DNA from 2 places in the Neisseria benedictiae genome. Region 2 is predicted to be linked to the other one. Evidence: predicted binding sites of a transcription regulator. Region 2 holds the regulator's gene; the other holds the start of a gene.
The links. Region 2 encodes FNR, which switches genes on or off when oxygen is low (the NO sensors DNR and NnrR bind a similar motif). Its sites were predicted from a motif close to TTGATNNNNATCAA; they were not measured.

Region 1 (14,876 bases), on a different contig from region 2:
TTCCTGAAAATCGGTACGATTGCGGCCTTGGCTTTGGGCATCGTCATCGTCAATCCCGCTTTGCAAATGCCTGCCGTAACCCACTTTATCGACGGTTCGGGTCCGGTATTCTCAGGTGCATTGTTCCCGTTCTTGTTCATTACCATCGCCTGCGGTGCGGTTTCGGGCTTCCACGCGCTGATTTCTTCCGGCACTACGCCGAAAATGCTGGAAAACGAAACCCACGTCCGTATGATCGGTTACGGCGGTATGTTGATGGAAAGTTTCGTAGCCATTATGGCGCTTGCCGCCGCCGCTTCGCTCGATCCCGGCGTGTACTTCGCCATGAACAGCCCAGCCGCCCTGATCGGTACGGATGCCAATACCGCCGCCGAAGTGATTACCACCAAGCTGCAATTCCCTGTCGATGCCGCAACCCTGTTGCACACCGCTAAAGAAGTCGGTGAAAACACCATCCTTTCCCGTGCAGGCGGTGCACCTACCCTCGCAGTCGGTATGGCACACATTATGAGCCGTCTGATTCCGGGCGAAGCCATGATGGCATTCTGGTATCACTTCGCCCTGTTGTTTGAAGCCTTGTTCATCCTGACTGCCGTCGATGCCGGCACGCGCGTTGCACGCTTCATGATTCAAGACTTGGGCAGTATCTTCTACAAACCTTTCGGCAACACCGACTCCATCCCTGCCAACCTGATTGCGACCTTCTTCGCCGTGGCATTGTGGGGCTACTTCCTCTACACCGGCGTAACCGACCCGCTGGGCGGTATCAACTCGCTCTGGCCTTTGTTCGGCATCGCCAACCAAATGCTGGCAGGCGTAGCCTTGATTATGTGCGCCGTTGTGTTGATTAAGATGAAACGCGACCGTTATGTTTGGGTGGCACTCGTTCCCGCCGTCGGCGTACTGTTTGTAACCTGCTACGCCGGTCTGCAAAAACTGTTCCACAGCGACCCGCGCGTCAGCTTCCTTGCCCACGCCGGCAAATACAGCGACGCATTGGCTAAAAACGAAGTCCTCGCGCCTGCTAAAGACATCGGCGAAATGGCGCAAATCATCTTCAACGACAAGATTAATGCCGGTCTGACCATCCTCTTCTTGTCGGTTGTCGTGATTGTCGCCGCGTACGGTTTGCGTACCGCCCTCAAAGCACGCAAAGTCGGCTGGCCGACCGCCAAAGAAATCCCGGCGGTGTACCGCGACGGCAAACAGCCGGAGGCACAAAGTGAAGCATAAGCTCGCGTCTTGGTGGAAAACCATCAAGCTGACGGCAAACTTGATGGCAGGCGTGCCCGATTATGAAAACTACGTTGCACAGCAGCGCAAACATAATCCCAACGCCCCCGTGATGACCAAGCTGCAATTTCAAGACTATTGCCGCAAACGCCGCTGCGGCGCAAACGGCGGACGCTGCTGTTAAGCCTGCTTGAAACAAATGCCGTCTGAAACCAATTTCAGACGGCATTTTATCTTGAAGTTCCACACCAAAAGGCAAATGGCTACAATATCCGGCATCAAGTCCCTATAGACCAACCATGAAAAACCTCATCATCTTCAACAAACCCTACGGCGTAATCTGCCAATTCTCACCGCACGAAAAACACAAAAGCCTCAAAGACTTCATCGGTCTGCCCGGCTTCTATCCCGCCGGACGGCTCGACACCGACAGCGAAGGGCTGCTTCTGCTGACAGACGACGGCAGGCTTCAGGCGCAAATCGCCGACCCGAAATTCAAACAGCCCAAAACCTACTGGGCGCAACTGGAAGGCTCGCCCGACGAAAGCCGTTTGGATATTCTGCGAAAAGGTGTGGACTTGGGCGATTTCACTGCCCGCCCCGCCTTCGTCCGCGTTTTAAATCCCGGCGAAGCCGAGTGTTTGTGGGAGCGCGTTCCGCCGATACGCGTCCGCAAAACCGTTCCCGATTTTTGGATTGAAATTACCATTTCCGAGGGCAAAAACCGCCAAGTCAGGCGAATGACCGCCAAGGCGGGCTATCCCTGCCTGCGCCTGGTCAGAGTAGCCAGCGGCAAACTGAAACTATTTGATTTGGATTTGAACCCCGGAGAATGGATATACGCTCCGTTTAAACCATAAAGCCGCATTGCCCTGCCATTATCCTTTTAAACCCACTTCTGCTGCTTCTGTACAGTTTGACCACATCGGCATTTTACAACAGCCGGCAAACCTTATTTTGCATCGGATTACCATTTAGAAAAGTCGGATCTGCATTTAAAAACAAACAGAACTCATCATTTCAAATACAAATAGTATCGATATTTATCTTTATTCCAACTTTTCTTCATCATTCTGATGTTTATTTATATTGAAAAGTGATATCATGGCAAATTTATTTGATTACATTTGAGGAAAATATGAGATCTTCTTTCCGGTTGAAGCCGATTTCTTTTTATCTTATAAGTGTTATGTTATACCATCATAGCTATGCAGAAGATGCAGGGCGCGCGGGCAGTGAGGCGCAGATACAGGTTTTGGAAGATGTGCACGTCAAGGCAAAGCACGTACCGAAAGACAAAAAGGTATTCACCGATGCACGTGCCGTATCGACCCGTCAGGATATATTCAAATCCAGCGAAAACCTCGATGCCATCGTCCGCAGCATACCCGGTGCGTTTACACAGCAAGATAAAAGCTCGGGCATTGTGTCTTTGAATATTCGCGGCGACAGCGGGTTCGGGCGGGTCAATACGATGGTGGACGGTATCACGCAGACCTTTTATTCGACTTCGACCGATGCAGGTAGGGCTGGCGGTTCTTCGCAATTCGGCGCATCCGTCGATACCAATTTTATTGCCGGCATGGATGTCGTCAAAGGCAGCTTCAGCGGATCGGCAGGCATCAACAGCCTTGCCGGTTCGGCGAACCTGCGGACTTTAAGCGTGGATGACGTCGTACAGGGCGACAATACCTACGGACTGCTGCTAAAAGGTCTGACCGGAACCAACTCAAACAAAGGCAATGCGATGGCAACGCTAGGTGCGCGCAAATGGCTGGAAAGCGGAGCATCTGTCGGTTTGATTTACGGACACAGCAGGCATAGCGTGGCTCAAAATTACCGGGTGGGCGGCGGCGGACAGCACATCGGAAATTTTGGTGAAGAATATCTGGAACGGCGCAAACAGCAATATTTTGTACAAGAGGGTGGTTTGAAATTCAATTCCGACAGCGGAAAATGGGAGCGGGATTTACAAAGGCAATACTGGGGAACCAAGTGGTATAAAAAATACGAAGACCCTCAAGAACTGCAAAAATATATCGAAGACCATGATAGAAGCTGGCGGGAGGACCTGGCGCCGCAATACGACATCACCCCCATCGATCCGTCAAGCCTGACACAGCAGTCAACAGGCAATCTGTTTAAATTGGAATACGACGGGCTGTCCAACAAATGGACTGCTCAATTTCGCGATTTAAACACCAAAATCGGCAGCCGGAAAATCATCAACCGCAATTATCAGTTCAATTATGGTTTATCTTTAAACCCATATGCCAACCTCAATCTGACCGCCGCGTATAATTCGGGCAGACAGAGATATCCGAAAGGGTCGAAGTTTACAGGCTGGGGACTTTTAAAGGATTTTGAAACCAACAACAATGCAAAAATCCTTGACCTCAATAATACTTCCTCCTTCCAACTGCCCCGTGAAACCGAGTTGAAAACCACTTTGGGTTTCAATTATTTCAACAACAAATACAGCAAAAACCGCTTCCCTGAAGAATTAGGCCTATTTTTCGACGGCCCCGACCAGGACAGCGGCCTTTATTCCTATTTGGGGCGGTTTAAGGGCGATAAAGGACTGTTGCCTCAAAAATCAACCATTGTCCAACCAGCCGGCAGCCAATATTTCAACACTTTCTACTTTGATGCCGCGCTCAAAAAAGACATTTACCGCTTAAACTACAGCACCAATACAATCAACTACCGTTTCGGCGGCGAATATACAGGCTATTACGGCTCGGAAGACGAATTTAAGCAGACATTCGGAGAAAACTCGCCGATATACAGGGAACATTGCAATCCGAGCTGCGAGCTTTATGAACCCGTATTGAAAAAATACGGCAAAAAGCGCGCCAACAACCATTCGGTCAGCATTAGTGCGGACTTCGGCGATTATTTCATGCCATTTGTCGGCTATTCGCGCACACACCGTATGCCCAACATCCAAGAAATGTATTTTTCCCAAATCGGCGACTCCGGCGTTAACACCGACCTAAAACCAGAGCGCGCAAACACTTGGCAATTTGGCTTTAATACCTATAAAAAAGGATTTTTAAAACAAGATGATATATTAGGATTAAAACTAGTCAGCTACCGCAGTCGCATTGACAACTACATCCACAACGTTTACGGGAAATGGTGGGACTTGAATGGGGATATCCCGAGCTGGGTTGACAGCACGAGGCTTGCCTACACCATCCAACACCGCAATTTCAAAGACAAAGTACACAAACACGGTTTTGAGTTGGAGCTGAATTACGATTATGGACGTTTTTTTACCAACCTTTCTTACGCCTATCAAAAAAGCACGCAACCGACCAACTTCAGTGATGCGAGCGAGTCCCCCAACAATGCCTCCAAAGAAGACCAACTCAAACAAGGTTATGGGTTAAGCAGAGTTTCCGCTCTGCCGCGAGATTATGGACGTTTGGAAGTCGGTACGCGCTGGTTGGGCAACAAACTGACTTTAGGCGGTGCAATGCGCTATTTCGGCAAGAGCATCCGCGCTACAGCGGAAGAACGCTATATCGACGGCACCAACGGGGGAAATACCAGCAATTTCCGGCAACTGGGCAAGCGTTCCATCAAACAAACCGAAACCCTTGCCCGCCAGCCTTTGATTTTTGATTTTTACGCCGCTTACGAGCCGAAGAAAAACCTTATTTTCCGCGCCGAAGTCAAAAATCTGTTCGACAGGCGTTATATCGATCCGCTCGATGCGGGCAATGATGCGGCAACGCAGCGTTATTACAGCTCGTTCGACCCGAAAGACAAGGACGAAGACGTAACGTGTAATGCTGATGGCTTGTGCAACGGCAAATACGGCGGCACAAGCCAAAGCGTATTGACCAATTTTGCACGCGGACGCACCTTTTTGATGACGATGAGCTACAAGTTTTAAAAACGGAAAGGGTTTTATCCGTCCGGCGGAACAAAAATATGCCGTCTGAACGTTCAGACGGCAGACAAAACGGCACTGCCCGATAAAGGCAGTGCCGTTGTCCGTTTCAAACCGTGAAACATCAGCCCAAATCAAAGGCTTTATGCAATACCCTGGTTGCCAGTTCCATGTATTTTTCATCAATCAATACGGAAACTTTGATTTCAGAAGTTGAAATCATTTGGATGTTGATGCCTTCTTCTGCAAGGGTACGGAAGATTTTGGCGGCTACGCCGACGTGCGAACGCATACCCAAACCGACTGCGGAGACTTTGCACACGGTGTCGTCGCCGTCGATAGAAGCCGCACTGATGCTGTCTTGGCGTTCGGACAGGATTTCCAAAGTCTGTTTGTAATCGCCGCGCGGTACGGTGAAAGAAAAATCGGTCGTGCCTTCGCTGCCGACGTTTTGGATAATCATATCGACTTCGATGTTGGCATCGGCAACCGCGCCTAAAATCTGATAGGCAACGCCGGGTTTGTCGGGTACGCCGCGCACGTTGATGCGGGCTTGGTTTTTGTCGAATGCGATACCGGTTACGGCGGCTTTTTCCATATTGTCGTCCTCTTCAAATGTGATTAAAGTGCCGTTGCCGCCGTCTTGCAGGCTGCTCAGTACGCGCAGGCGCACTTTGTATTTTCCGGCAAATTCTACTGAACGGATTTGCAAAACTTTCGAGCCGAGGCTTGCCAGCTCAATCATTTCTTCAAACGTTACCGTATCCATACGGCGCGCTTCGGGTACGACGCGGGGGTCGGTGGTGTAAACGCCGTCCACGTCGGTATAGATTTGGCATTCATCCGCTTTGAGGGCTGCGGCAAGCGCAACGGCGGAGGTGTCGGAACCGCCACGTCCGAGTGTGGAAATATCGCCTTCGCTGCTGATGCCTTGGAAGCCGGCGACGATGACGACTTTGCCTTCGGCGAGGTCGGCGCGCATTTTTTCGTCATCGATGCTTTCGATGCGGGCTTTGGTGTGGGCAGTATCGGTTTTGAGGGCGACCTGCCAGCCGGTGTAGCTCTTGGCATCCACGCCGATGTCTTTCAATGCCATCGCCAAAAGGCCGATGGTAACCTGTTCGCCGGTAGACAAAACCACGTCCAATTCGCGCGGATCGGGGTGCTCCTGCATTTCGTGCGCCAGCGCAACCAGGCGGTTGGTTTCGCCGCTCATGGCGGATACGACGACGACGATGTCGTGTCCTTCGGCGCGGACTTTGGCGACACGTTTGGCTACGTTTTTGATGCGTTCGGGCGAGCCTACCGATGTGCCGCCGTATTTGTGTACGATTAACGCCATGTTTCGTGCTTTCTTGTGTGGGATTGGTCGGGCAGCATAGTTTGCTGGAAAAGCGGCTATTATTACTATTTTTTACATGAAGTTCAAGAACGGACTGCGCTTTCCCGCCTGCCGTTTGACAGCGGTCAGCAAAAAACCTGTTCTTTCAGATTTTTGACAAAATGCCGTCTGAACGGTTTTCAGACGGCATCCGGACGACAATCAGGCGGTGGACAACGCATTTTGCTGATAACGCAGCAGTTCGCCTATGCCTTTTTGCGCCAGTGCAACCAGTTTGCCCAACTCGTCCAAACTGAACGGCGCGCCTTCCGCCGTCCCCTGTATTTCGATGATTTTGCCCGAAGCGGTCATGACGATGTTCACATCACTGTCGCAGCCGGAGTCTTCGGGATAATCCAAATCCAGAAGCGGTACGCCGTTCACTACGCCTGCTGATACGGCGGCAACGGCCTCACGAATCGGATTTTCGGTCAATATGCCGTCTGAAATCAGCTTTCCGACGGCAATGTGCAGCGCGACAAACGCGCCGGTAATGGATGCTGTGCGCGTGCCACCGTCCGCCTGAATCACATCGCAATCAATCAGGATTTGTCGTTCGCCGAGTTTTTCCATATCCACAACCGCGCGCAGCGAACGCCCGATCAAACGTTGGATTTCTTGTGTGCGTCCCGACTGTTTGCCCGCCGAAGCTTCGCGGCGCATCCGGGAAGCGGTGGACGCAGGCAGCATCCCGTATTCTGCGGTTACCCAGCCTTGGTTTTTGCCGCGCAGAAACGGCGGGACGTTTTCGTCTATGGAGGCTGTGCAGATGACTTTGGTGTTGCCGCATTCAATAAGGCACGAACCGTCCGTATGCGGCAGGAAATGAGGGGTGATTTTGATATCGCGCAGGCTGTCGGCGGCGCGTGAGGTGCGGATATAATCAGGCATACTGCCCTCCCGTTAAAAACAGATAAATTAAAAAGCCTTAAATATGAAAAATCACATTTAAGGCCTTCAAACTGAAAATTTCTACGCTTCTTCGGCTTTACTGCGGATAATCAGCAGCGGCAGATGGCTTTGGCGCATTACCGTTTCGGCAAAACTACCCATTAAAAGGTGCATCAGGCCGGTGCGTCCGTGCGTGCCCAACACCAGCAGGTCGGCACCGTTTTCATCGGCATAATCGACCAAATCCTGCGCCATTTCGCGCGCACCCTTATTGGCAACCAGCAGGTGTTTGACGGTATTTTCCACACCCAGTTCCCGGGCGGTGCGCTCGGCGGCATCCAAAACCTCGTTGCCTTGTGCAATGGCGGCTGCCTCGTAACTCTCGTGTTGCAAAAATTCAGGGGCAAGCGCCATATATTCGGCAGGATTGGCAACGTGCACCAAAGTCAGGCGCGCGTTGTTGACTCCTGCAAGTTCGGCGGCATGTTTCAGGGCATTGATGGAAGTTTCACTGCCGTCAACGGCAACGACCAGATGTTTGTACATATCGTATTCTCCTTTTGCACCGCCTCGCGGTGCCGTCTTGTCGGATGGGCGCAGAGACAGTTTGCGCCGTTTCATTATAGACCCGCCGTCGGGCTTTATACAACAGCCGAACAGCCCGATCGCTTTCCAGTATAATATGCCGCTTCCGTGCAGTCAGGCATTTTTTGCCGGCTTTCGTTCACTTTTTGATTTGACGCAATCTTGCAGGATTCGACCATGTCCGACAACGCTTTGACCTCTTCGCGACGCTTCGGCGGCATCGCCAGACTCTACGGAGACTCTGCCTTGGCGCACTTTTCACAGGCACACATCTGCGTAGTCGGCGTGGGCGGTGTCGGCTCGTGGGCGGTCGAAGCTTTGGCAAGAACGGGCATCGGACATTTAACCCTGATTGATTTGGACAATGTTGCCGAATCCAATGTCAACCGCCAGCTGCACGCCCTGACCGGCGACTTCGGCAAGGCGAAAGTTACCGCCCTGCGCGAACGCATTACACAAATCAATCCGCAATGCGAAGTGTTTGAAATTGAAGATTTCGTTACCGAAGACAATTTGCCGGAATACTTCGGAAAAGGTTTTGATTTCGTCATCGACGCAATCGACCAAGTGCGCGTCAAAGCGGCAATGGCGGCTTATTTTGTGGAACGCAAACAACCGTTTGTCCTCAGCGGCGGCGCGGGCGGACAAAAAGATCCGGCGTTGATCCAAACCGCCGATTTGAGCCGCGTAACCCACGACCCGCTGCTTGCCAACCTGCGCTACACCTTGCGGAAACGCTACGGCTTCAGCCGCGATACGAAAGCCAAAATGCGCGTGCCGTGCGTGTTCTCAACCGAAAACATCACGCCGCCGCAATCAGGCGCGGCGTGTTCTGCCGATACCGCACCGCAGGGCTTGTCGTGCGCCGGCTATGGCGCAAGCATGCTCGTTACCGCTTCATTCGGACTGTATTGCGCACAGGCGGCGGTGGAACACATCGTGGGCAAAAAATAAGCAATGCCGTCTGAAACAGGATTCAGACGGCATTTAAACAAACTATGGTTATGATTTAGGACAACAAAGGATACGGATAAAAAATAACATAAAATATATGATTCCTAATAATATACTAAGTATCGGAGAGCTATTTAATGGAATTCGTTAATAATTTAGTTATTTTTTCATTTTTATTACTAATGCTTATTCCGATATTTTTTGTAGTATATGGTATATACTAGAAGATGGGTTCCAAAAACAAACAATGGTGGAATTTCAACAATGTTTCCAAAATCATGGGATGGTGCTCGCATCAAAAATGAAGTTGAACATGCATTTGCAAATAAAACAATTAGTATAGAATTGCGCGGTGGAAAACCTACTCGAATATGGAAAGGCATTACACCAAGTGGTGTAAAAGTTGAAGGTTATTTAGAACCAAATATTACTGTTTATCCTAAAATGTAAATTAATAAGAAATAAGTATGAGTTTAATATTTACTAAAGATTTTTTCAAAGATGGAAGTAATGATAGGTTTGGTGTTTTTGAAACTAATGATAATTTAGCTTGGCTAGGTAGTTTTTTAATGGATGATGGTGGAGTAGGAGTTTTGCATTTATTAAAAATGTCAGAATCTTTATTAAAAGAAATACAAGAAAATGCATCATCACAAGAAGAAATTTATCAATATAGAGAAAATTTAGGGGTCATTATTAATGGCGACATAGTACAAATAGATAGCTTGCTAACTGATGAAATTGTTTCTGTGATATCAACAAAAATTTTTACAGAAAAATTAAAAGAATGTATTAATTTTATTAAGAAAAATTATACCACCGAATTTGAGCAAGCGCATGGTAAGATACGTTATCGCAAAATATGTATCCTAAGAACAAGTTTTACATTATTAGTGGTAATACTTTGCAGTATGTATTACATATATTGCCGTTATCTTGACCAACAAAAAGTAGCTTATTATTGCATAGATGAACAATGTATTTCTATTGTTCATCTATACAAAGATTATGGTATAAACTCTCCCGCATATGCGAGAATTTACGCAGGAAAAATATTGTTTAGATTTCAAGTAAGAGCTAAAAATTACGCTGAATTACTTATGGAAGATGATATATCAATTAGTAAAAAAATTTTGGGGAATAAATTTATCATTTATGGGTCGCTACCTGTAATATACGGTAATGTAGATAATATTGAAGTAAAAGAAGCTACTGGTTATATAGATAGAGCCAGTACTGATTATATTGTCTCAAGAAACTTAAAATTCAGACATTTATATTAATTAAGAGGTTTTAGCAAGACCGTATTCACAACCTGCTCCTTTTCAAAACATTTGCATTTAAAAGCCGTTATAATGCCGTCTGAACATCTGCCCGACCACATTACGCGTGAATGCCGGCAGATTGTTTTCTTTTGTAAACTTAATATTGAAATCCACTTACCGATTCACGCCATGCCGCCCATTCCTGCCCCATCCGCACCATCCGAGCACACCGTCGCATGGGTATTCGGCCAACCCGTTACCGATTTGCCCCGGGATTTGTTTATTCCGCCCGACGCGCTGAAAGTCGTATTGGGCAGTTTTCAAGGCCCTTTGGATTTGCTGCTGTATCTGATCCGCAAACAGAACATCGACGTACTGGATATTCCAATGGTGAAGATTACCGAACAGTATCTGCACTACATTGCCCAAATGGAAGCCTATCAATTTGATTTGGCGGCGGAATATCTTTTGATGGCGGCGGTATTGATTGAGATTAAATCCCGCCTGCTGCTGCCGCGCCCCGAAGAAACTGAAGAAAACGAGGCCGACCCGCGTGCCGAGCTGGTGCGCCGCCTGCTGGCTTACGAACAAATGAAGCTGGCGGCACAGGGCTTGGACGCGCTGCCCCGCGCCGGACGGGATTTCGCGTGGGCATATCTGCCTTTGGAAATCGCCGCCGAGGTCAGGCTGCCCGAAGTCTATATTGCCGACCTGACGCAGGCTTGGCTGGGGATTTTGTCGCGGGCGAAACACACCCGCAGCCACGAAGTCATCCAAGAAACCCTTTCCGTGCGCGAGCAAATGGCGGCAATCCTGCGCCGTCTGAACGGACACGGGATATGCGGGTTTCACGACCTGTTCAATCCCGAACAGGGTGCGGCTTACGTGGTCGTCAACTTCATCGCGCTGCTGGAGCTTGCCAAAGAAGGATTGGTCAGAATCGTGCAGGAAGTCGGTTTCGGAGAAATCCGAATCAGCCTCAATCATCAAGAAACGCCTTCAGACGGCATAACCGGGACAGAAACACCGGATTGACCTATTTAAAAAGGAACATGATGACAAGCAAACAAAACCAAGCCTCATTATGGGCGGTCGGACTCATGCTGTTTGCCCTGTTTTTCGGCGCAGGCAACCTCATCTATCCCGCGTATCTAGGCCAACAGGCGGGAGAAAACTGGCTGATTTCCATGCCCGGCTTCTTATTGACCGGCGCAGGCCTGCCGCTATTGGGCGTAATCGCCATTGGCTACTCGGGTTCCCGTGATGTCGAAGCACTCGCCTCGCGTGTCGCCCCCTGGTACGGCATAGCGTTTGCCGCCTCCCTTTACCTTGCCATCGGCCCGCTGTTCGCCCTGCCCCGGACGGCGACGGTTTCCTTTGAAATCGGCGTTTTACCGCTGATCGGCAACCTTCCCCCGAATATGGCTCAGGCAGTATTCAGCCTGCTTTTTTTCGGCCTGGCCTACTGGCTTTCGATGTCTCCGGGCAAATTGGTTGACCGCATCGGAAAAATCCTGACACCCGCACTCCTGCTGACCATCGCTGTATTGGTCGGTTATGCCGCACTCAACCCCATCGGTGCACCGCTTGCCGCACAAGGCGATTTTGCCGTCCGCCCGATGATTAAAGGCATTTTGGAAGGCTACGGCACGATGGACGCCCTCGCCTCGCTCGTCTTTGCCATTATCGTTATCGACGCCGTCCGCGCCATGGGTGTCGACAACCGTTCGGACCTGCTGAAAACCACCGCCACATCAGGCCTGATGGCTGCAGGCTGCCTTGCTGCGGTTTACCTGCTGATAGGCTATATGGGGGCGACCAGTGTGGCGGGAATCGGTTTGCAAGAAAACGGCGCGCTGGTATTGTCGAAATCGGCACAATACTATTTCGGGTTGGGCGGCAACCTGCTGCTGGGCGTTATCGTACTGCTTGCCTGCCTAACCACCGCTGTCGGCTTGGTTACCTCATGCGCCGAATATTTCAACCGCCTCTGTCCGGGCATTTCCTACAAAACCTTCGTCATCATCAATACGCTGGTTTCCATCGTCTTGGCAAACAAGGGGCTGTCAGCCATCCTGCAGATTTCCGTCCCCATGCTCATGCTGCTTTATCCGCTGACCATCGTACTCATCCTGCTGACCCTGACCGACAGGCTGTTCGGCGGCAGCCGCATCGTCTATTTCTGCACCATGATGCCCGCACTAGCGATCGGCCTGCTCGATGCCTACAAAACCGCCTTCGGTTTCAGCGAAACGGCAGCAAAAGCCATCGACAAAGCCCTTCCCCTATACAGCATAGGACTGGGTTGGATTATTCCCTCTTTAACCTGCTTTGCCTTAGGCTGCCTGCTCAATGCGGCCGTAAGGAAAAAATCCTGAAACCATGCCGTCTGAAAGACCTTCAGACGGCATTTTCGGTACACAGGGCAAATGTGATGTGTTCTAATACGTCCTAAGCCGCCACCAGAAACTGGGAGAACCGCCACATGACAGGCATCATACATTCACTTCTTGACACCGACCTCTACAAATTCACTATGCTGCAAGTGGTTCTGCACCAGTTTCCGCAGACACACAGCCTTTACGAATTCCGATGCCGCAATGCCTCAACTCCCTATCCGCTTGCCGATATCAAGGAAGACTTGGAAGCCGAACTTGACTCACTCTGCCAACTGCGCTTCACCCATGACGAACTCGGCTACCTCCGCAGCCTGCGCTTCATTAAAAGCGATTTCGTCGACTATCTCGAACTCTTCCAGCTCCAACGCCGCTTTGTCGAAGTCGGCACCGATGCCGAAGGCCGTCTGAACATCCGTATCGAAGGCCCCATGATTCAAGCGATGTTTTTTGAAATCTTCATCCTTGCCATTGTCAACGAACTTTACTTCCGCCGCTTGGAAACACCTGCGGTCATAGAAGAAGGCGAACGCCGGCTTCAAGCCAAAGCCGCACGTCTGAAAGAAATAGCCGCCACACAGAATCCGGACGATCCGCCCTTCCTGATTTCCGACTTCGGCACACGTCGCCGCTACAACCTCCCATGGCAGGAACACGTCATCCGCACCCTGCTTGAAGCCGCCCCCAGCATCGTACGCGGGACCAGCAACGTTTATCTCGCCAAAAAACTCGGCATTACCCCCATCGGCACCATGGCGCACGAGTTCCTGCAGGCATTCCAGGCCCTCGACGTACAATTGCGGAATTTCCAAAAAGCCGCGCTTGAAAGCTGGGTACACGAATACCGCGGCGACCTCGGTATCGCATTGACCGACGTGGTCGGCATGGATGCCTTCCTGCGTGATTTCGACCTTTATTTCGCCAAGCTCTTCGACGGTTTGCGGCATGACAGCGGAGACCCCTACGAATGGGGGGACAAAGCCTATACGCACTATAAAAAACTCAAAATCGACAGCCGGACCAAAATGCTGACCTTCTCCGACGGGCTGGATATCGACCGATCTTGGGCTTTACACCAATATTTCAAAGACCGCTTCAAAACCAGTTTCGGAATAGGCACCAACTTGACCAACGATATGGGGCATACGCCTTTGAATATCGTGTTGAAACTGGTCGAATGCAACGGTCAGTCCGTCGCCAAGCTCTCCGATTCCCCCGGAAAAACCATGACCAACAACAATACCTTCCTTGCCTACCTGAGGCAGGTATTCGGCGTTCCCGCTGTACAAACATCCTAATCCCCGGCAACAATCCCACAATTTCTATTGCTGCCGCATAAATTCTTTTAAAATACCGCCTGATTTAAATTTAACCGAAAGACCGAACTTCATGAACCTACACCAAACCGTCGAACACGAAGCCGCCGCCGCCTTTGCCACCGCAGGCATCGCCGACAGCCCTATTGTTTTGCAGCCGACCAAAAATGCCGAACACGGCGATTTCCAAATCAACGGCGTGATGGGTGCGGCGAAAAAAGCCAAACAAAATCCGCGCGAATTGGCGCAAAAAGTGGCCGAAGTATTGGCGGGCAACGCCGTGATTGAAAGCGCGGAGGTAGCTGGCCCGGGCTTTATCAACCTGCGCCTGCGTCCTGACTTCCTCGCTCAGAACATTCATGCTGCCTTAAACGACGCGCGTTTCGGCATAGCAAAAACCGATAAGCCGAAAACCGTCGTTATCGACTATTCCTCGCCCAATCTGGCGAAGGAAATGCATGTCGGCCACCTGCGTTCCAGCATCATCGGCGACAGCATTTCGCGCGTGTTGGCATTTATGGGCAACACTGTCGTCCGCCAAAACCACGTCGGCGACTGGGGTACGCAGTTCGGCATGTTGGTCGCTTATTTGGTCGAGCAGCAAAAAGACAACGCCGCGTTTGAGCTGGCGGATTTAGAGCAATTTTACCGCGCCGCCAAAGTGCGCTTTGACGAAGATCCAGCCTTTGCCAACACCGCACGCGAATACGTTGTGAAACTGCAAGGCGGCGATGAAACCGTGTTGGCGTTGTGGAAACAGTTTGTTGATATTTCGCTCTCGCACGCTCAAGCCGTTTATGACACGCTGGGCTTGAAACTGCGCCCCGAAGATGTGGCGGGCGAATCCAAATACAACGACGATTTGCAGCCCGTGGTCGATGATTTGGTTCAAAAAGGTCTGGCGGTCGAAGACGACGGCGCGAAAGTCGTGTTCTTGGACGAATTCAAAAACAA
Region 2 (14,876 bases):
ATATCTCAATAAGGGCGGCTTTGGACTGGTAGAAGTCCAAATCAAATAATGAAATGCCTAAATGTTTGCAATATTCTTCGATCATCTCCACAGTCAGCCTGTTTTTTTTGAGTCTTTCGGTATATTTTTCTGTCTGTTCAAACGGCAGCGGCGTGCCATATTCCATAAACTCGACACGACTGGTTTCTTTATGCAGCATAACATTTCTGGTTTCGCAGTCATGACGGGAAACCTGTTTGCTGCCCTCATACAGGGTAAATGAGACCGCACCGAATTCGTCTTTGCCAAAATATGGACGTAAATACATAGTCAATAATCTGATTTTCCACAGCAAGGCTTCATACGGCACACTTGAAAAGTCTGTGCCGTTCCGGTTATTACCTATTAGCAATGACCAATCAGACTGCGTTTCCAACAATAAATATTTGGATGATCCGGTAATCTCAAGCGGATTCAAGAAATCCAATTTCTGACTGAGGGTATACTCCTCATCCAAATACGATAGTTTCGGTTTTAGATTTTGATAAAAATCACTTAAATCCATACGTCTTTTTAGATAAAGATCCAGTGCTTTTTCAAATGGCGCGCCAATAAAATAAAACTGTTTCAGGCTCGGATGGCCGTCTCTTGCAAGAAAAAAATCTTTGTTTACATTCATAATTTAATCCACGGTTCTTAAAATTACAATAGCATCTGGATCATTACTCAATGCTCTTGAAAAGCAGAAAGGTCGTCTGAAACACTGTTCAGACGGCCTTTTTACTTCCCTGACACTTTATCTGACGCGTTTTACCTGCCCGACTGTGCCCACACGTTTTGCAGGTAGGCGTAGGTCAGCTCGGCGGTGCCGGAGACCAGCGCGATATCGCTGCCCAAGTCTTCGGCTTTGCCCACGCCGACGGGCAAAGCGTCGGCGGCTTTAATGGCGGCGACGCCGGCTGCGGCGTCTTCAATGCCGATGCATTGGCGGATGTCCGCGCCCGCGCCCTCGGCGGCGGCGAGGAAGATGTCGGGGGCGGGTTTGGAATGCGCGACGGCGGCAGGGTCGGCGACGGTGTCGAAGAAGTGGGTCAGCCCCATGCGTTCCAGTAGGAACGGGCCGTTTTTACTGGCGGACGCGAGGGCGATTTTTTTGCCGTTTGCCCTCAATGCTTCCAGCAGGGGCAAAATGCCGGGGTACACGTCTTCGGGTTTGACTGCCTGAATCATCTCGACGTAGTTGTCGTTTTTGCGGCGGGTCAGTTCGGCGAACTCGGCTTCGCTGACGGTTTTGCCGCCGTGCGCGAGGATGCGTTTGAGCGAATCGTCGCGCGACACGCCTTTGAGCTGCTCGTTAAATTTGCGGTCGATGCTGATGCCCAGTTCTTCGGCGAGCTTTTTCCATGCGTGGTAGTGGTATTCGGCGGTGTCGGTGATGACGCCGTCGAGGTCAAAAAGCACTGCAGTGAAAGTCATTTTGCATCCTCCTTATTTTTCTAACGCAACGGTGTGGCTGCCGTTGAGCGTGATGTCTTTGCCGTATACCTGCAATTCGAGCGGCTCGCCTTTGAGCAGGGTGAAGACGACGTTTTCTTTGCCGACGGCGACCTTAATCAGACGGCCGCGGTAGTTGATGTGGAAGGCATAGCCTGTCCACGCACTCGGCAGGAACGGGGCGAAGCTGAGTTTGCCGCCCCAGGTTTTCATTTGGGCGAAACCTTGGACGATGGCGAGCCACGAGCCGGTCATGGAGGTGATGTGCAGGCCGTCTTCGGTGTCGTTGTTGTAGTTGTCCAAGTCCAGGCGGGCGGTGCGCCGGTACATTTCCACGGCTTTTTCTTCTTTGCCCAGTTCGGCGGCAAGGATGGCGTGGATACATGGAGACAACGAGCTTTCATGCACGGTCATCGGTTCGTAGAAGTCGAAGTTGCGGCGTTTTTCGTCGATATTGAAACGGTCGCCGAAGAAGTAGATACCTTGCAACACGTCCGCCTGCTTGATGAAGGGCGAACGCAGGATTTTGTCCCACGACCATTTCTGGTTGAGCGGCAAATCGTCGGGCGAAAGCGCGGACACGGGGCGGATGTCTTTATCAAGGAAGCCGTCGTGTTGGACGAATACGCCGAGTTCTTCGTCATGCGGACGGTACATATTCGCGCTGATGTCCGCCCATTTTTCCAACTCGGCGGCACGCACGTTCAAATCCGGACGCGGGTATTTCGCCAAGGCTTCGCGGGTGTAGTCCAATACCCATGCGGCGAGGGTGTTGGTGTACCAGTTGTTGTTGATGTTGTTTTCGTATTCGTTCGGGCCGGTTACGCCGTGAATCATGTATTTGCCGTTGCGTTTGGAGAAGTGGACGCGGTCCGCCCAGAAGCGGGACACTTCGACCAAGACTTCCAAGCCTTCTTTGGCAAGATAGCCCTCGTCGCCGGTGTAGTTGGTGTAGTTGTAGATGGCGTAAGGAATCGCGCCGTTGCGGTGGATTTCCTCGAAGGTGATTTCCCATTCGTTGTGGCACTCGATACCCGTAAACGTTACCATCGGATAGAGTGCGCCCGCCAAGCCCTGTTCGCGCGCGTTGTGCTGCGCCTGCGGCAGTTGGTTGCGGCGGTATTGCAGCAGGTTGCGGGTAACTTCAGGTTCTGCTAGTGCGAGGTAGAGCGGCACTGCGTAGGCTTCGGTGTCCCAATAGGTCGCGCCGCCGTATTTTTCGCCGGTAAAGCCTTTCGGGCCGATGTTCAGACGCGCGTCTTCGCCGTAGTAGGTGGAGAACAGTTGGAACAGATTGAAACGGATGCCTTGCTGCGCTTCGTCGTTGCCTTCGATGACCACGTCGGCGATTTCCCAACGGTGCAGCCAGCCTGCTTTGTGCGCGTCCAGCAAGGTTTCAAACGCAACGCCTGCGATTTTTTCCGACAAGGCGCGGCCTGCGGCTTTCACTGCTTCCAAGCCTTGATAATCGCGGCTGGTGGTAACGATAACCCGTTTTTCAAAGGTTTCGGGCGTGCTGCCGACTTCGGCTTCGAAAGAATTGGAGACCTGCCAGTCGGTTTGGCTGCCGCTGAGGGCTTTGAAGCTGCCGGCGAAAGTTTGCTCGGCGTTGACGATAAATTGTTCCACGCCGAAAGGGTTGGCAACGGTTTGGGCGGCAATGTAGGAGAGACTGTCTGAAACGCCTTTGTCCAATACCTGCCAGAATTTTTCTTCGTAGTTGGAGTCTTCGTTTTTCACGTCGGCATCGATGATGGAATCGATGCGGACTTGGTGGGTTTTGCCGTCAACGGATACGGCTTCCCAGCGGATAACCGCCAGCTCTTTTTGCGCGACGGACAGGAATTTGCACACATCGAAACGCACGCCGAATACGGTGAACAAGCGGCGCAACACGCCGTGCTGCATATCGAGTTCGACGGAGAAGCCGGCAACGTCGTTTTTCGCCAAGTCCACTTCCTGCCCGTCGACAAAGATTTTGACTTTGCTGAAATTGAGCGCGTTGATGGCTTTGCCGAAATATTTGGGGTAGCCGTTTTTCCACCAGCCGACGCGGGTTTTGTCGGGAAACCACACGCCGGCGATGTAGGTGCCCAAGTGGCTGTCGGCGGAATAGGTTTCCTCAAAGCTGCCGCGCATACCCATATAGCCGTTGCCCAAACTGGTCAGGCTCTCTTGCAGCCGTTTGTGTTCTTTTTCCAGCTTTGCCGAACGCAGCGTCCAAGGGCTGATTTCCATAATTCTTGTGTACATCGTAAAGCTCCTGTTTTGATGGTTTTATGGCAAACCGTTTGGAAATACGGTTTGCCTTATTGAATCGGATAAAGCGTCGGCAGAAGTTTCAGACGGCCTTTGCCGATGGTGTTGAAACGGATTATTCGCCGTGGGTCTCTTTAATCAGGCATACTGAGAAAGCCCCCATCAGCAAGACTGCGCCGGCAACCAAGAACATGGTTGCCTGATGGCTGCCCAGCATAGGGAAGAGGACGAAACTCAGCAGCGAAGCGACGATTTGAGGCATACAGATAGAGCCGTTGAACAGGCCCAAATAAGTACCCATGTGTTTGCCTGAGAGGGCATTGGTCACAATCGTCAGCGGATAGGTAATGATGCCTGCCCACGCAATGCCGATTAAGGTATAAGACAACACCAGCGCGTATTGATTGCTGATGAAGAAAACGGAGAAGAAACCGAGCGCACCCAAAGCCAAGCAACCGAAATAACCCGCCTTATGGTATTTATTCGGTACTTTTGCCAGAATAAACGAGCAGATAACGGCAGCAATGGATTGTACCGCCGCCAAAACGCCGTACCAGTTGCCCGCCTCCTGATAACCTACGGAAGACGCATCGGTGGTGTGCCAGACGTTTTCCGCAATCGCGCCTGCCGAATAAGTCCACATATATTGGAAAGCAAACCAGCAGAAGAATTGTACCAAAGTAACCGTCCAAAACGCTTTAGGCGCGGTTTTCAAAAGTTCGAACCAGTTGGCTTTTTCCTGATTCGCAGCGACATCGATGCCGTGATAGCGGGCGTAGGTTTCCGGATCGTATTCTTTGACTTTGAAAATCGTGAACGCACTGGTAATAATCAGTAACGCCGCGCCCACATAGAATGCTACGACCACGGTCTGCGGCACAACGCCTTTTTCGGCCGTGTTCGCCAAACCGATATACGCGAACACAAACGGCAGAATCGCCGCCACAACCGCGCCCGTATTCGCTAAGAAACTTTGAATCCCGTAGGCGTAGCTTTTCTGCTCCTCGTTGACCATGTCGCCGACCATCATCTTAAACGGCTGCATCGCCATATTCGACGACACGTCCAACAGCGCAATCATCAGCGCGCCAAACGACAAAGCCGCCAAAGAAGCGTAGCCAAAACCGAAGCTGCCCGAGTTCGGCATCAGAATCATCACGATAACCGCAATCAGCGTGCCGTAAAGCAGATAGGGCAGGCGGCGGCCGCCCAAGCGCGGCATCCAAGTGCGGTCTGAGTAGTAGCCCACAATCGGCTGAACCAGCATGCCGGCCAGCGGCGGCAGGATGAAAAACCAGCCTAAATTGTGCGGGTCTGCGCCTAGTGTTTGAAAAATTCGGCTCATTTGCGAGCTTTGCAGGGTAAAGGCCGTCTGAACGCCGAGATAGCCGAAGCTCAACATCCAAATCGTGCTTTTTGCCAGTGAGGGCAAACCTTGTTTTGCTGTTTGAGGCGTATATTCCGACATAAGGTAAATCCTTTTTTTGATTTGAAAAGTATTTGCTTTGGAAAATCCGAAATGGTTGCCGGTGTGGCAACCCTCTATCATTATTATTTTTTTGTTTGTCTAATTTCAAAGAGATAGGCGGATTTTATGAATCCTGCCCGATTTTGGCAATATCGGTTCGCGGATAAACTGGCTTAAATCAAATTATCGGTTAAAATGGACCGTCTGAAATTTGTTTGACCGAATCGAGAAAACCATGTCCCAACAATACGTCTATTCTATGCTGCGCGTGAGCAAGGTTGTGCCGCCGCAGAAAACCATCATTAAAGATATTTCCCTTTCATTTTTCCCTGGCGCGAAAATCGGCCTGCTCGGTTTGAACGGCGCGGGCAAGTCCACCGTGCTGCGGATTATGGCGGGTGTGGATAAGGAATTTGAGGGCGAAGCTGTGCCGATGGGCGGCATCAAAATCGGCTACCTGCCGCAAGAGCCGGAGCTTGATCCTGAAAAAACCGTGCGTGAGGAAGTGGAAAGCGGTTTGGGCGAAGTAGCCGCCGCGCAGAAACGTTTGGAAGAAGTGTATGCCGAGTACGCCAATCCCGATGCGGATTTTGACGCGCTGGCGGAAGAGCAGGGCCGCTTGGAAGCGATTATTGCGGCGGGTTCGTCCACGGGCGGCGGTGCGGAACACGAATTGGAAATCGCTGCTGACGCACTGCGCCTGCCTGATTGGGATGCCAAAATCGGCAATTTGTCCGGCGGTGAAAAACGACGCGTCGCCTTGTGCAAACTCTTGTTGAGCAAGCCGGATATGCTGCTGTTGGACGAGCCGACCAACCACTTGGATGCGGAATCGGTCGAATGGCTGGAGCAATTCCTCGTGCGCTTCCCCGGCACGGTGGTCGCGGTAACGCACGACCGCTACTTCTTGGACAACGCTGCCGAATGGATTTTGGAACTCGACCGCGGACACGGTATTCCGTGGAAAGGCAATTACTCGTCTTGGCTGGAGCAGAAAGAAAAACGCTTGGAAAACGAGGCGAAATCCGAAGCAGCGCGCGTGAAGGCGATGAAGCAGGAATTGGAATGGGTGCGCCAAAATGCCAAAGGCCGCCAAGCCAAGTCCAAGGCGCGTTTGGCGCGTTTTGAAGAAATGAGCAACTACGAATACCAAAAACGCAATGAAACGCAGGAAATCTTTATTCCCGTTGCCGAGCGTTTGGGTAACGAAGTAATTGAATTTGTGAATGTTTCCAAATCGTTCGGCGATAAAGTGCTGATTGACGATTTGAGCTTCAAAGTGCCTGCGGGCGCGATTGTCGGCATCATCGGCCCGAACGGCGCGGGTAAATCGACGCTGTTTAAAATGATTGCGGGCAAAGAGCAGCCCGATTCCGGCGAAGTGAAAATCGGGCAAACCGTGAAAATGAGCCTGATCGACCAAAGCCGCGAAGGTTTGCAAAACGACAAAACCGTGTTCGACAACATCGCCGAAGGCCGCGACATTTTGCAGGTCGGACAGTTCGAAATTCCCGCCCGCCAATATTTGGGACGCTTCAACTTTAAAGGCAGCGACCAAAGCAAAATCGCAGGGCAGCTTTCCGGCGGCGAACGCGGACGTTTGCACTTGGCAAAAACCTTGTTGAGCGGTGGCAATGTATTGCTGCTGGACGAACCGTCTAACGACCTCGACGTAGAAACCCTGCGCGCGTTGGAAGACGCATTGTTGGAATTTGCCGGTAGCGTGATGGTGATTTCGCACGACCGCTGGTTCCTCGACCGTATTGCTACGCATATTCTGGCTTGTGAAGGCGATTCGAAATGGATGTTCTTCGACGGCAACTATCAGGAGTATGAAGCCGATAAGAAACGCCGACTCGGCGAAGAAGGCGCGAAACCGAAACGGATTAAATATAAACCGGTAACGCGTTAACCTCCGAAACAATGCTGTCTGAAAGGCTTTCAGACGGCATTGTTACAAGGCAGCCCCGTTTAAAACAGCATTGCAATCCTCAAGACAATCAAGGTCATCACCGCCGCCGCCATATCGTCCGCCATAATGCCCAAACCGCCGTGCAGATTCTTATCAAACCAACCGACGGGAGGCGGTTTGAGCACGTCAAACAGGCGGAATAAGACGAACGCCGCCAGCCACCACGTCCACCTGAACGGCACAAACGCCAACACAAACAGCATGGCGACAATCTCGTCCCAAACAATCCCACCGTGGTCGCTGACACCCGTTTCACGTTCCGCACACGCGCAAATGCGTATGCCCCACATAAACAGCACGATACACAAAAAAGCCAGCAGCCATCCGTCCACACCCGCCAATATCAGCACAAACGCCAAAGGCAATGCCGCCAAAGTGCCGAATGTGCCCGGCGCGAACGGAGCCAGTCCGCTGCCGAAACCGAAAGCCAAAAAACACAACGGCCGTTTCAACAGCCACGCAAAGTCAGGTTTAAAATCAGCCAAAATGATCGAATCCTAAAGAATGTAGTTCCAATTCCCTGCCGTCGGCATCTAAAACCTTCAGACGGCATCCTCCGTTGATTTTGCCGATGCGCGTTACCGGCACGCCGCACCGTTCCCCCGCATCAAGCACGCGGCTGCGGCAACTTTCCGATGCGGTAAATACCAGTTCGTAATCGTCGCCGCCCGCCAAAGTATAAGACAGCCATTGCGCTCGGGGCAAAATATCTTTCAATACGGATAAAGACGGCAGCGAATCGGCCCAAATTTCCGCCCCCACGCCGGAAGCGGTCAGGATATGCCCCAAATCTTGCGCGAGGCCGTCTGAAACATCCTGCGCCGCCCGGGCAAACGGCAACAGCGCAAGCCCCAGTTCAACCCTTGGCTCGGGGCGGAGCAGCTTTTGTTCGCATTCGGCAAACACATCATCCGGCAACACACACCGTTTCAGACGGCAGTTCAAAGCCGCCGCCGCCATACCGACACGCCCCGACACCCAAATATCGTCGCCCGCAACCGCCGCATCACGCCGCAATGCCCTACCTTTCGGCAATTCGCCGATAATGGTTACATTGAACGCCATATCGCCCTTGGTCGTATCGCCGCCGATTAAGGTGATACCGAACTTTCCCGCCAAACCGAAAAAACTGCCGCAAAACCGTTCCAGCCATACTTCATCCAATTCGGGCAACGCCGCGCTCAGCAGCACCCAACGCGGTATCGCACCCATCGCCGCCATATCTGAAATATTGACGGCCAAAACCTTCCAAGCCAAGTCTTCAGGTTTGACATCTGCAAAAAAATGCCTGTCCCTCAGCAGCATATCCGCACTGAAACACAAATCGAAACCCTCACGTGGGCGGATAATTGCCGCATCGTCGCCTATGCCCAATACGACATCCTTATCCGCACCTGTTTGCAAATACCGTTTGATGAAGTCAAATTCTTTCATGTCGCAAAATATCCGAACGCACCGCCATGTTGATTTTTATTAATCTGCTGTATTTTACACAGTACCGCACATAAAACGCAGCACCGCGTACAGCACTGATTTGAGAGAGTTTGTTCCCTCACAAACAAATCCAAATTCTATCGCCTTCAAAACCGGAGTTTCAAGACACCAGGAAGATTTTGATGGAGCATAAACCCTACCCCATATTCTGACAATAACCGTTTCCTCAAGCATCCTAAAAACAAACCCCGCAAAAGCGGGGTTTGTTTTGTTTCATCAGAACCGATTAGAGTTTGATACGTAAACCTCTTCTCTTATACAGAAGAGGAATCCAACCCTACCCATCGGCAAGATGCTTTTAAAGCTTATTGTTGGGTGTGAACATGAGCCGGCGCAACCTGACGGGTTACGATGCTGCGGATTTTCACGTCAACACGGCGGTCAGGTTCGATACATGCAATCAGAGCCTCACGTTTTTTGGCTTTAGAGGCTTTTGCACCCAGTTTGGCGACTTCGGCTTCACAAACCTGAGTCATTTGCGCTTGAGATTCGCCCAAGCCGACAGCAGAAGTTTTAGAGGCAGGCACACCGTTGCTGACCAAGTAGTTTGCCACTACGTTGGCGCGACGCTCGGACAGGGCCTGGTTGTATTTTTCAGAACCCATGAAGTCGGTATGACCTTCAACACGTACGGATTGTACGTTGGTTTGACCCAGGCGTTGGGCCAATACTTTCAGGTTGTCTTGGGCTTCGGTACGCAGTACGTCTTTGTCGAAACCGAACAGGGTTTTGGCAGACAGGGAAACGGTTTCGTCAACATATTGCGGAGCCTGCTCTACAACAGCAACAGGAGCCGGTTCAACTGCATCGCCGCACTCTACGCGGCCTTGGGTTGCTTTGTCGAAGTAGGTATTTTTCCAGCATTCGCCGTAGTTGTTGCGTACGACTTCTTGCGATTGGCCGCTCACGGTATAACCGTGGATATGGGCTTCGCTCGCCATAGCAGTGCCGGAAGCGAGCAATGCAACGAATAATGCGCTTAATTTCAGCTGTTTGGTCATTTTATTCCCTCATTAAATTTGTACAGCAGATACAGGAGCAACTGCTGAATTGCCAACATACAGGCCGCTGTAGAAACATGGCGGCAAATCGGATATTTCAGTCTCCACTATAAAGAAGCAGGGGGCGGACTGTCAATACTCAACGCCTGAAAACAACCGTAAAACAGCCTGTTTCCTAATCGTCTATCATGCCGAAAAATCAATTCCGTGTCATTACTTTAGGGGGATTTTTTCCATATCGCACGATTGCCGTTGCACAAAAACAACAAACACAACGGCAAAGCCCCATACCGTACCGGCAAGAAAATATGATAAATTATAAACAATGTTCAGCCACCCGACACAGACCGACACCGACCCGCCATGAAATTACAACAATTGAAATACGCCTTAGAAGTTTACCGGCACAACCTGAACGTTTCCGAAGCGGCCGAGGCCTTATTCACATCACAACCCGGCATCTCCAAACAAATCAAATTGCTGGAAGAAGAAATCGGCATTCAGATTTTTATCCGCAGCGGCAAGCGCGTGGTTTCCGTCTCGCAGCCGGGCAAGGCGGTTTTGGATATTGCGGAACGTATTTTGCGCGATGTGCAGAACATTAAAAACATCGGCAGCGAGTTTACGGGGCATGACAGCGGTTCGCTGACGGTAGCCACAACACATACTCAGGCACGCTATGCCCTGCCCTTGATTGTTGCCGATTTTGTGAAACGCTATCCGAAAGTCAATCTGACCATCAAACAGGGGAGCCCTGCCGCCATTGCGCGGATGGCTGCTTCGGGCGAGGCGGATTTGGCGATTGTCACGGAGCGGATAGACGACCGGCCGGAACTGGCGGGGCTTCCCTGTTATGAGTGGACGCACGCGGTAATCGTGCCGGGAGACCATCCGTTGCTCGAATGCAGGAATCCCCTCCGTATTGAAGATTTGGCGAGGTTTCCGCTGATTACTTATGAATTTGCATTCAATGCGGGCAGCAGCATCGCGCGGGCATTCGCCAAAGCCCGTTTGGAACGGCCGGATGTCGCATTGGCGGCGGCGGATACGGACGTATTGAAGACTTATGTGCGCTTGGGTTTGGGCGTGGGATTGATGGCAAAGATGGCCTACAACCCGGATACGGATGACGATTTGCAACTTGTGGATGCCGCACATTTGTTTGAACCTTCTCCAACATGGATTGCCTTACGCAACGATACTTATTTGCGCGGATATGCGTATGACTTTATCCAATCGTTTGCACCGCACCTGACACGCGAGAAGGTGGACAGGATTCTGTACACGCCCATCAGCGAGGATTTTTCGATTTAGGCGGCTGCCGGTTTTCAGACGGCATTTTGCGGCAGATAAAACAAACAGGGCAGATATTTTCGTCTGCCCTGTGTTTATTGAGAATGCCGTCTGAAATGCTCGTACAGGTTAATCAAATGGCGTGCGAACAACCGGATACCATTTTTTTCAGCACTTGCAGATTGAGAATCTTGATGTGTTTGTGTTCGACGGAAATCAATCCTTCCTGATGGAACTTGGACAATGTGCGGCTGACGGTTTCGAGTTTCAGCCCGAGATAGCTGCCGATTTCTTCGCGGGACATTCTTAAGATGAAGTCGTTGGCGGCGAAACCGCGCGAGTAGAGCCTTTGGGAAAGGTTCAGCAGGAAGGCGGCAATCCGTTCTTCGGCGCGCATATTACCCAACAGCAGCATAACACCTTGATCGCGCACGATTTCACGGCTCATCATGCGGAAAAAGTGGGTACGCAGGCTGGGGATATTCTGACCGAGTTCTTCGATGTGGGTAAACGGCAGTTCGCACACTTCGCTGTCTTCCAAGGCGACCGCATCGCAACTGTGCACATGGGAACAGATGCCGTCCATGCCGATGAGTTCGCCCGACATAAAGAAACCCGTTACCTGATCGCGGCCGTCCTGACTGGCGACGGTTGTTTTGAAGAAGCCCGAACGGATGGCAAAGAGCGAAGTAAAGGCTTCGCCGGCACGGAACAGGTATTCGCCTTTTTTCAGGCGGCGGCTTTGGCGGATGACGGCATCGAGTTGGCTGAACTCGTTGGGCAGCAATCCGACAGGCAGACAAAGTTCCCGCAAAGAACAGGAAGAACACAAGGTTTTCATCTGATGTGTAGTATTATGCGAAGCCATACCGTACCTTTTCGTGTGTTTTGTCCCATCCCGATTATGTGCTTGTTGACACATATCAAGACAGGTTTATCATACTGTGGCATTCTACCAAACTATCCAAAATTTGACTAACATCATAAAACCGCACACACACCATGAAAATCATTCAGATACAGAACAATCACAATGTAAACGATGACCGCCCCGAGTTTGACCGCGAACTGATTGCCAGCCTGCCCGCCAGCGGCCCGCGCTATACTTCCTACCCTACCGCCGACCGTTTCCATGACGGTTTCCGCGAAGGCGAATATATCAAAGCTTTACATTTGCGCGGTATGGGCGCGTTAAACAAACCGCTTTCCCTTTACATTCACATTCCGTTCTGCAACACCATCTGCTACTACTGCGGCTGCAACAAAATCATCACCAAAGACAAAAGCCGCGCCGATGCCTACATCGAATATCTTGAAAAAGAAATGGAACTGCTCGCCCCGCATCTGAACGGACGGCACCAGCTTGCCCAACTGCACTTCGGTGGCGGCACGCCGACCTTTTTGAGCGACGAACAGATCGAACGCGTCTTCCGTATGATACGCAAACATTTCGAACTGATACCGTCCGGCGAATACTCCATCGAAATCGACCCGCGCAAAGTCAGCCGCGACACCGTCCTCATGCTCGGCAGGCTCGGCTTCAACCGCATGAGCGTCGGCATTCAGGATTTCGACCCCAAAGTGCAGGCGGCGGTCAACCGTATCCAAAGCTACGAAGAAACCAAAGAAGTCATCGATGCCGCCCGTGAGGCAGGGTTCAAATCCGTCAGCGTCGATTTGATTTACGGTCTGCCGCACCAGACTTCGGAAAGCATCAAGACCACCATAGACACGGTTTTGTCGCTCGATCCCGACCGCCTCGCCCTTTACCACTACGCCCACCTGCCGCACGTGTTCAAACCGCAACGCCGCATCGATACCGCCGCCGTCCCCGACAGCGAAGAGAAGCTCGATATGCTGCAATACTGCGTCCAAACCCTGACAGAGCGCGGCTACGTCTTCATCGGCATGGACCATTTCGCCAAACCTGACGACGAACTCTCCATCGCCCTCAAAGAAGGCTTCCTCCAGCGCAACTTCCAAGGCTATTCGACCTACGCGGATTGCGATTTGGTCGCCATCGGCGTGTCGTCCATCGGCAAAATCGGCAACACCTACTCCCAAAACGAACGCGACATCGATGCCTACTATGCCGCCATCGACGAAGGCAGACTGCCCATCATGCGCGGCTACCAGCTCAATCAGGACGACATCCTGCGCCGCAGCATCATTCAGGATTTGATGTGCCGCTTCGCGCTCGACTACCGTGTTTACGAAGACATATTCGGTATCCCGTTCGACCGTTACTTCAAAGACGAACTGGCGGATTTGGAAAAACTCGCCGGTTTGGGATTGGTGCGCCTGAACAGCCACGGGCTGACCGTTACCCCGAAAGGACGCTTCCTCATCCGCAACATCGCCATGGTCTTCGACTACCACCTGCGCCATAAAGAAACCAAAGCGAAATATTCGCAAACGGTGTGATTGCGGCTAACGTACAAATGCCGTCTGAAAGGCTTTTTCAGACGGCATTTTGCTGCCGGCAGGATAAGTGTTTTCAAGGACAGGCGGCGGCATATCATAACGTTCCGCACCTTTGTATCCGACCGTTCCGAAACCAAGATACCAAACGGCATATCCCGACAGAACAGATTGTGCATAAGGCACAAGCCCGCACATTCCATCAACAAAATGCCGTCTGAACACGGGTTCAGACGGCATCAGTATTTTACAATCAGAATACTGCCTGCAAAATCAAATAGCTGGCCACCGACAGGACGGCGGCGGCAGGCAGGGTAATGACCCACGCCAAACCGATGGGCTTCATCAGTTTCCAATTGGCATTACGGTTGACCAGACCGATACCGAGTACCGCGCCGACCAAGATATGCGTACTGGAAACAGGCAGCCCCATCAGCGACGCCCCCATCACGACGGATGCGGCGGACAGTTCGGCGGTAAAACCCGAAGCAGGATGCATTTCAGCCAAACTCGTACCGACGGTTTTAATCACCTCTTTACCGACAAACCACAAACCGACAATCAGTGCGATACCGAAGGTCAGCATGGCAATCGGAGGAACGGCATTTTGCGCGGCAACGCTGTTAGTCCGCAAAACATCCATAATCGCGGCAAACGGACCGATGGCGTTGGCGATATCGTTCGCCCCGTGGCTGAATGCGAAACCGCATGCGGTAAAGACCTGCATCCATGAAAACATCTGAAAGGTCGATTTGCCCAAATCTTTACGCTTGAGGCTTTTTGCAAAAACAAACGTACCCATCCACACCGCCGCACCTATCATAAAGATAGTCAGGAAGCTGTTGACATTGCTCATGCCCAGATGCAGGTTTTTCAGACCCTTGAAAATCAGCATAGCGGAAATCATCATCGCGCCGAACGAAGCGATAAAGGGAACCCAAGAGTGCAACGCCTTGTAAGAATCGACATTGTTTTTACGGTTATCGAACGCATAAAGACCGCGGTAATACTCCGATTGCAGCTCTTGCGGATCAAATTCAGGCTCGTCATAAATTTGCGCGTCGTGCGCCATTTTGGTGGCGTATTCGACTTTTTCAGCCTCAGACAAACCCTCGAAAAACAGGCGGTGCTGTTCTTTATAGGCCTTTTTTTCCTGCTTGATGCCCTTGAGCGTACCTTCCGCCCAAGCGTTGTAATCTAAGACATTTTTCTTAACGCGGGAAAACAGGAAATAGGAAACCGCACCGCCCAAAACAGGCGACAGCACCCAAGATATCCCGATTTCTCCCAATTTTCCCCACTGAATCAACGTTCCCCAGTCGGCATGGTTCATAACCGCCATACACAACGCACTGCCGACGATGCCGCCGATAATCGCGTGCGTCGTCGAAACCGGCAGGCCTTTGTGGGACGCGAACAGCAGCCACAAAGCCGCCGCCAAGAGTGCAGACATCATGATAAACACAAACTGCATGGGCTCGAGGTTCATACCGTT

Region 1: Q3O12_RS05720 (universal stress protein) is a predicted target of FNR. The motif match lies at 8,138-8,151, and genes of this name have one in related genera.

Annotation. Positions count from the first base shown of each region.
Region 1 covers NZ_CATQFV010000052.1:116,559-131,434, reverse strand. Annotated here, with positions in the region: gene Q3O12_RS05750 (carbon starvation CstA family protein) at 1-1,233, shown strand, start outside; gene Q3O12_RS05745 (YbdD/YjiX family protein) at 1,223-1,417, shown strand; gene Q3O12_RS05740 (rRNA large subunit pseudouridine synthase E) at 1,533-2,093, shown strand; gene Q3O12_RS05735 (TonB-dependent receptor domain-containing protein) at 2,372-5,137, shown strand; gene Q3O12_RS05730 (aspartate kinase) at 5,259-6,476, opposite strand; gene rph (ribonuclease PH) at 6,678-7,406, opposite strand; gene Q3O12_RS05720 (universal stress protein) at 7,488-7,952, opposite strand; gene Q3O12_RS05715 (tRNA threonylcarbamoyladenosine dehydratase) at 8,169-8,945, shown strand; gene Q3O12_RS05710 (EndoU domain-containing protein) at 9,156-9,395, shown strand; partial or broken gene Q3O12_RS05705 (hypothetical protein) at 9,788-10,228, shown strand; gene Q3O12_RS05700 (segregation and condensation protein A) at 10,400-11,245, shown strand; gene brnQ (branched-chain amino acid transport system II carrier protein) at 11,263-12,588, shown strand; gene pncB (nicotinate phosphoribosyltransferase) at 12,696-13,904, shown strand; gene argS (arginine--tRNA ligase) at 13,996-14,876, shown strand, end outside.
Region 2 covers NZ_CATQFV010000070.1:5,596-20,471, reverse strand. Annotated here, with positions in the region: gene Q3O12_RS09220 (hypothetical protein) at 1-658, opposite strand, end outside; gene Q3O12_RS09225 (hypothetical protein) at 1-12, shown strand, start outside; gene pgmB (beta-phosphoglucomutase) at 790-1,455, opposite strand; gene Q3O12_RS09210 (glycoside hydrolase family 65 protein) at 1,468-3,726, opposite strand; gene Q3O12_RS09205 (SLC45 family MFS transporter) at 3,848-5,200, opposite strand; gene ettA (energy-dependent translational throttle protein EttA) at 5,436-7,112, shown strand; gene Q3O12_RS09195 (phosphatidylglycerophosphatase A family protein) at 7,172-7,657, opposite strand; gene thiL (thiamine-phosphate kinase) at 7,650-8,606, opposite strand; gene Q3O12_RS09185 (OmpA family protein) at 8,972-9,667, opposite strand; gene Q3O12_RS09180 (CysB family HTH-type transcriptional regulator) at 10,031-10,981, shown strand; gene fnr (fumarate/nitrate reduction transcriptional regulator Fnr) at 11,094-11,828, opposite strand; gene hemN (oxygen-independent coproporphyrinogen III oxidase) at 11,963-13,384, shown strand; gene Q3O12_RS09165 (hypothetical protein) at 13,391-13,621, opposite strand; gene Q3O12_RS09160 (inorganic phosphate transporter) at 13,635-14,876, opposite strand, start outside.